DNA from 2 places in the Saccharothrix xinjiangensis genome. Region 1 is predicted to be linked to the other one. Evidence: riboswitches for the same ligand, from Rfam matches in the RefSeq annotation. Region 1 holds a riboswitch; the other holds the start of a gene.
The links. Region 1 has a riboswitch for cobalamin ahead of ABD223_RS07150 (putative cobaltochelatase). Riboswitches for the same ligand answer to the same signal wherever they lie in the genome.
Positions count from the first base shown of each region.

Region 2: it holds a riboswitch for cobalamin, as region 1 does, so the genes downstream of both, ABD223_RS18185 (FecCD family ABC transporter permease) here and ABD223_RS07150 (putative cobaltochelatase) in region 1, are expected to answer to the same signal.

Region 1 is NZ_BAAAKE010000002.1:395,467-398,866, reverse strand. Features, by position in the region: gene ABD223_RS07160 (8-amino-7-oxononanoate synthase) at 1-262, opposite strand, end outside; gene ABD223_RS07155 (cytochrome P450) at 299-1,522, shown strand; cobalamin riboswitch at 1,588-1,709, shown strand; gene ABD223_RS07150 (putative cobaltochelatase) at 1,748-3,400, shown strand, end outside.
Region 2 is NZ_BAAAKE010000007.1:229,681-233,080, forward strand. Features, by position in the region: gene ABD223_RS18180 (ABC transporter ATP-binding protein) at 1-290, opposite strand, end outside; gene ABD223_RS18185 (FecCD family ABC transporter permease) at 287-1,342, opposite strand; cobalamin riboswitch at 1,405-1,582, opposite strand; gene ABD223_RS18190 (MFS transporter) at 1,757-3,010, shown strand; gene ABD223_RS18195 (TauD/TfdA family dioxygenase) at 3,007-3,400, shown strand, end outside.

The sequences.
Region 1 (3,400 bases):
ACTCCAGCTCGGTGTGCAGCTCGGTGGAGCCGGTGACCAGGCGGGAGCCGGTCGAACCCGCGCCCCAGCGCAGCGAGGCCGCGGCCGCCGCGCCGGTGACCCGCTTGTCGCGCGCCAGGCCCAGGTAGTCGTTCGACGCCAGGTCGAGGTCCGCGGAGTCGGCCGGGCGGGGTCGGACGCGGCGCGCGAGACCGGCTTTGGCGCGGGCCCCGGCACGCGTGTCGATCCAGTCGAACACCGACTCACCTGTGCGCACACTCACGCCGGCAGTGTCGCATCCGGCGGCTACCGTGCCGGCGTGGACCTCTTCCAGCCCGGACCGGCCGACCTGCGGTCGCTGCGCGAGCGGGCGCCGGTGCACCGCGACGGGCGCACCGGGCTGTGGCTGGTCAGCCGGTACGACGACGTGCGCGCGGTGCTGGCCGACCCGCGCCGGTTCCGGCCGGACAACGCGCTGACCGCGGTGGTCCCGGTGCCGGGCCCGGTGCTGCGCGAGCTGGCCCGCTCGGGGTTCTCGCTGCCGCCGACGCTGGCCAACAACGGGACCCCGACCCACGCCGCCCTGCGCCGGCTGGTGGCCCGCTTCCTCACGCCCGCGCGCGTGGCCGCGGCGGGGCCGCGGATCGCCGAGCTGACCGCGGCGCGGCTCGCCGGGCTGACCGGGTCGGTCGACCTGCACCCGGCGCTGGCCCGCGACCTGCCCGCGGTGGTGCTGCTGGAGGTGCTGGGCATCCGCGACGTGGACGTGGCCGCGCTGAAGGCGTGGAGCACCGCGTCGCTGGAGCTGTTCTGGGGCGACGTCACGCCGGAGCGGCAGCGCGAGCTGGCCGGGCCGGCCGCCGCGTTCCACCGGTGGCTGACCTCGCGGCTCAAGGCCGCGGACCCGCGCGGCGACGACCTGTTCGGCGCGTTGCGGGCCGGGGGCGTGCCGCTGCGGGACGCGGCCGGGCTGTGCTACTTCCTGCTGATCGCGGGGCAGGAGACGACGACCCAGCTGCTGTGCGCGGCGTTCCACGCGGTGCTGCGGCACGGCGACCTGTGGTCGCGCCTCGGCGAGCCGGGCGTGGCGGCGGCGTGCGCGGAGGAGGTGCTGCGGCGGGAGCCGCCGGTCACCACGTGGCGGCGGGTCGCGGCCGAACCGGTCGTGCTGTCCGGTGTCGACGTCCCGGCCGGCGCGCCGCTGCTGCTGATGCTCGCGGGCGCGGGCTCGGACCCCGCCGCGTTCGACGACCCCGAGCGGTTCTGCCCCGGCCGCCCGAACGCCCGCGGGCACCTGGCGTTCGGCCACGGCAGGCACTTCTGCCTCGGCGCGGGCCTGGCCCGGCTGGAGGCGGAGGTGGTGCTGCGGGAGACCGCGCTGCGGTTCCCGCGCCTGCGGCTCGCCTCGGCCGACCCGCCGCCGATGCTGGGGCTGCTGTCGTTCCGGGCGCCGCTGAGCGTCGAGGTGGAGCTGGGGGACCCGGCGCTCGGCGGCGCGGCCTCCCGGCAGCTCGTGGCTCAGGGCGGCGTCGGCGGGCGGTAGTCCCGGGTCGGACGGCCGACCGGTGTGATCGCGCTCGCGTCCCCGGGGCTTGGACCCGCCGGCCTCAGGTGCGACGATGCCGGGGCTGTAGGGGTGCGCGAGGAAGCCGGTGGAAGTCCGGCACGGTCCCGCCACTGTGACCGGTTCACCCCGGGAGTCAGGAACTCGCCCCCCTGTCGTCACCACCGGACCCGGGCGTGGACACCCGAGGAAGGACACCGCCGCATGGGCGCGCGTTTCCCCTTTTCCGCCGTCGTCGGACAGGACGACCTCCGCACGGCGCTGCTGCTCAACGCCGTGCACCCCGGTATCGGCGGGGTGCTCGTCCGAGGTGAGAAGGGCACCGCGAAGTCGACCGCGGTCCGCGCGCTCGCCGCGCTGCTGCCCGGGCTGGACGTGGTGCCGGGCTGCCGGTTCGGCTGCGACCCGGAGGTCGCGTCGGACTGCCCGGACGGCCCGCACGGCGGTGGTCCCGAACAGCGGGACCCCGAACAGCGGGACTCCGAGCGGCGGCCGGCGCGGCTGGTCGAGCTGCCGGTCGGCGCGACCGAGGACCGGCTGATCGGCTCGCTGGACCTGGAGCGCGCGCTCACCGAGGGGGTGCGCGCCTACCAGCCCGGCCTGCTGGCCGCCGCGCACCGGGGCGTGCTGTACGTGGACGAGGTCAACCTGCTGCACGACCACCTCGTGGACCTGCTGCTCGACGCCGCCGCCATGGGGCGCGCGCACGTCGAGCGCGAGGGCGTGTCCGTGTCGCACGCGGCGTCGTTCCTGCTGGTGGGGACCATGAACCCGGAGGAGGGCGAGCTGCGGCCCCAGCTGCTGGACCGGTTCGGCCTCACCGTCGCCGTCCGCGCCGCCCGCGACGTGGCCACGCGCACCGAGGTGGTCCGGCGGCGACTGGCCTACGAGGCCGACCCGGAGGGGTTCGCCGCGCGCTGGGCCGACCAGGACGCCGCGCTGGCCGCGCGGATCGTCGAGGCCCGCGCCCGGCTGGCGTCGGTGGCGCTGCCGGACGCCGAGCTGCGCCGGATCTCCGCGATCTGCGCGGCGTTCGAGGTGGACGGGATGCGCGCGGACCTCGTCGTGGCCCGCACCGCGATCGCGCACGCGGCCTGGCGCGGTGCCGACGAGGTGGCCGAGGAGGACGTGGAGGCGGCCGTGCGGCTCGCCCTGCCGCACCGCAAGCGCCGCGACCCGTTCGACGAGCCGGGGCTGGAGGAGGAGCAGCTCGACGACGCCCTGCGGCAGGGCGCCGAGGCCGCCCGGGAACCCGACGGCCCCGACGACGACGGGCCGGACGGCGACGGGCCAGGTGACGGGGGGCCCGACGACGGGGGACCCGACGGCGGCGGGCGGGACGACGACGGCGGCGACGGCGCGGAGCTGCCGGGCCGCCCGCCGGAGCAGTCCACCTCGGACGGTCGGGGTTCGTCGGCCGAGCGCTCGCACGCGCCCGCGCCCGCCTTCCGCGCCCGCCTGCTCCAGGTGCCCGGCGTCGGCGACGGCGCGCCCGGCAAGCGGTCCCGCGCCCGCGCCCGCACCGGCCGCGTGGTCCGACCCTCCACTGTGGACGGATCAGGGCTGCACCTGGTCGGCACGCTCGCCGCGGCCGCGCCGCACCAGGCCGCCCGGGGCCGCAGCGGTCCGGGGCTCGAACTGCGCGGCGCGGACCTGCGCAGGTCGGTGCGCGAGGGCCGGGAGGGCAACCTCGTGCTGTTCGTGGTCGACGCCTCCGGCTCGATGGCCGCGCGGCAGCGGATGTCCGCGGTCAGCGGCGCGGTCGTGTCCCTCCTGCGCGACGCCTACCAGCGGCGCGACAAGGTCGGGGTGGTGACCTTCCGGGGTCGGGAGGCCACCGTCGCGCTGCCGCCGACC
Region 2 (3,400 bases), on a different contig from region 1:
AGCTCACCCACCAGCAGGTCCTCCGGCGGCGCCTCCTCCTGGCCGACGTAGGCGATGGTCCGCGCCCGTCGGCGTGCCGAGAACGCGTGCAGGTCCTCACCGTCGACGGTGACCAGGCCGGCCGCCGGGACGCGCAGCCCGGCCAGCGCGCGGATCAGGGTCGACTTGCCGCTGCCGTTGGTCCCGACCAGCGCGAGCATCCGCCCCGGCGGCACGTCGAGGTCGACGTCGGACACGACGGTCCGCCCGGCGACCTCGCAGCGCACCCCGCGGCACCGCAGGTGCGTCATCGACCGCCCCCGGAGAAGCCGTACTGCCTGCGACCCATCAGGACCAGGAACACCGGTGCGCCGACGAGCCCGGTCACCACGCTCAACGGCATCTCCTGCGGCCGGACCAGCACGCGGGCGACCACGTCCACCCACACCAGGAACAACGCGCCGCCGAGGGCGGCCACCGGCAGGACCGCGGCGTGCCGCGCGCCGACCGCCATCCGGGCCAGGTGCGGCACGACCAGGCCCACGAAGCCGACACCGCCCGACACCGCGACGAGCACGCCGACCAGGACCGAGGTCAGCGCGAACAACCCGATCCGCACCTCGCGCACCGGCACGCCCAGGGCGGCGGCCGCGTCCGGGCCGCCGGCCAGCGCGTCCAGCCACGAGTGGACCGCCATCAGCGACGCGGCGGACAGCACCACCGCGACCAGCGCCGGACCGGTGTTCGCCCACGTCGAACCGGACAGGCTGCCCAGCAACCAGTGCAGGACCGCCTGCGTCGCCTCCGGCTCGTCACCGACGAACACCAGGAAGCTCGACACCGACGAGAACGCCGCCGACAGCACGACCCCGGTGAGCACCAGCCGCAGCGGCGTCAGCCCTCCCTGCGCGACCGACACGCCGAACACCAGCAGCGACGCCAGCACCGCGCCGGTCAGCGCCCCGGCCGACAACGCCCAGACCCCCAGCCCGCCGAACACGCCCACGACGATGACCAGCGTCGCCCCGACACCCGCGCCGGCGGACACCCCCAGCAGGTACGGGTCGGCCAGCGGGTTGCGGACCAGGGTCTGCACCACCGCGCCCGCCAACGCCAGACCCGCGCCCACCACGGCGCCCATCAACACCCGTGGCGCGCGCAGCTCCCACACGATCGCGTCGTACACCGGGTCGGGGCCCGCGGCACCGGTCAGCCTGGCCCGGACGGTCTCCCACACCCCCGCCGGCCGGAGCGGTTCCGAGCCCAGGGCCAGCGAGAGCACCACGCTGACGGCGAGGCCGGCGAACAGCACGAGCAGCAGCGGCAGGGTCGGCGCCCTGCGCGCCGCACCACTACCGGACACGTCGCGTCGCGACGGACATGCGAGACCCGCTCTCGTCAGGGGCCCAGATCGCGGAGCCCGGTCGGTCGACGAACGAACCAGCAGGTCTTCGGACTCGGGCTCACCCCGGCGGAACGCCTTCCCAGGCCGTCAGGCCCAGTGGCACGTGTTCCGCCGGTCACCCCCACCGCTGCGCGACAGTTCCGGACTCACACCGGATTCCCTGGCCACATGGGCACGACTGGCTCGCGCAGAACCTAACACGACCCGGTTCCCGACGGGTGCGGCGAGGCCGGGAGCGCCGGAGGTCGTCTCACCCGGCGTGCACCGTACGAGTGGTGTGAGAGGCAGGGGAGTTGGCGTGCCCGTCCCGCAATTGCCAATATGTGGTTGTTGCTCGGTGCGTAACGGATCGAACACGGGGGAGAGTCTCGGATGACCACGTCGTCGACGTCGACCGATGCCGAGGGGAGTCGACGACCGCGGTCGGTCCTGCGGGATCCCGGCTTCCTCCGGTTGTGGACGGGCGCCACCGCCTCCGGCCTGGCCACCTGGGTGCTGCCGTTCGTGCTGGGCCTCGGTGTGCTGGAACGGGAGCTGAGCGCGGTCGAGCTCGGTGTCGTGCTGGCCGCGCGCACGGTCGGCTTCCTGGCCGCGGTCCCGGTGGGCGGGGTGCTGGCCGACCGGCACTCCCGGCGCGGCGTGGTGCTGTGGTCCGGGCTCGCGGCGGCGGCGGGCGCGCCGGTGCTCGCGCTGGGCCTGGGCTGGTCGCTGCCGCTGATGATCGCCGCGGCGGCGGTCATGGGCGCGGGGCAGGGCGCGTGCCGGCCGGCGTACCAGGCGCTGGTCGCGGAGGTCGTCGACGCCGAGCAGCGGCAGGCGGCCAACGCGGCGATGTCGATGGCCGTGCGGGTCACCACGCTGGTCGCGCCGGCGCTGACCACGCTGCTGGCCCTCGTGCTCGACACCAGGGCGCTGCTGGTGGGCATCGGGGTGATCTGGCTGTGCGCCGCGCTGGTGCCACCGCGGGGACGCCGCTTCGCGGCCGCCGGCAAGACCCGGGTGTCCTTCGTGCGCGAGTTCGCCGACGGGGTGCGCGAGGCGCGGCGGCACCCGTGGTTCCTCGCGGGGCTGGGCGCGCTGACCGCGGTGATCTCCCTGGGTTACTCCGCCACCGGCGTCATCCTGCCGTTGATCAGCCGCGACCGGTACGGCTCGGAGGTGGTGCTGGCCGCGGCGCTGACCGCCGCCACCGTCGGCGGGTTGGTCGGCGCGCTGCTGATGGCCCGCTGGAAGCCCCCCGCGCAGGGGTGGATCGCGTTGGCCGCCCTGGCCTGCTACGGGTTCGCGCCGCTCGCGCTGCTGCTGCCGGTGCACTGGCTGGTGATCGTCGCCGCCTACGTGGTCGCCGGGATGGGCATCCAGCTGTTCAACGTGCCCTGGTTCACCGCCACCCAGCGCGAGGTCGAGCCCGACAAGCTGGCCCGCGTCTCCTCCCTGGACTTCCTGCTGTCCTACGGGCTGGCCCCGATCGGCCTCGCGCTGATCGCGCCCGCCGTCGACGCGTTCGGGGTCACCGCGGTGCTGGGCACCTGCGCGGCCGCGTGCTTCCTGGCCCCGGCCGTCGCCGCGCTGGTGCCCAGCACGAAGGAGTTCTCCCGGCACACCGTCGAAGAGGCCAGGCGATGAGCGGTCGTGAGCTCGGTGTCCTGCCCGCCCGGGTAGGGGCCCACGACGCCGACGAGGCCCGCGCGGTGCTCGCCGAGACCGGCGCGGTGGTCCTGACGGGCCTGCCCGTGACCGCGGACGCCCTGGCGGTGGCGGCCGCGCACCTGTACGGCGGCCGGCTGCGGCAGCTGTTCCCGATCCGCGAGCGGGCGTCCCGCGACGGCGGTCCGGTGCACCTGCACGCCGACAGCTTCGACCAGGTGGTCGACATCGGCGGGGTGCCGTCCCGGCGGCGGGACCCGGACGAGGACGCCGTGCTGGTCCAGTGCGCGCGCCCCGCCCCCACCGGCGGCGACTCGTTCGTCCTCGACGCCTACCGCTACGTCGACACGTGCCCCGATCGCGAACTCG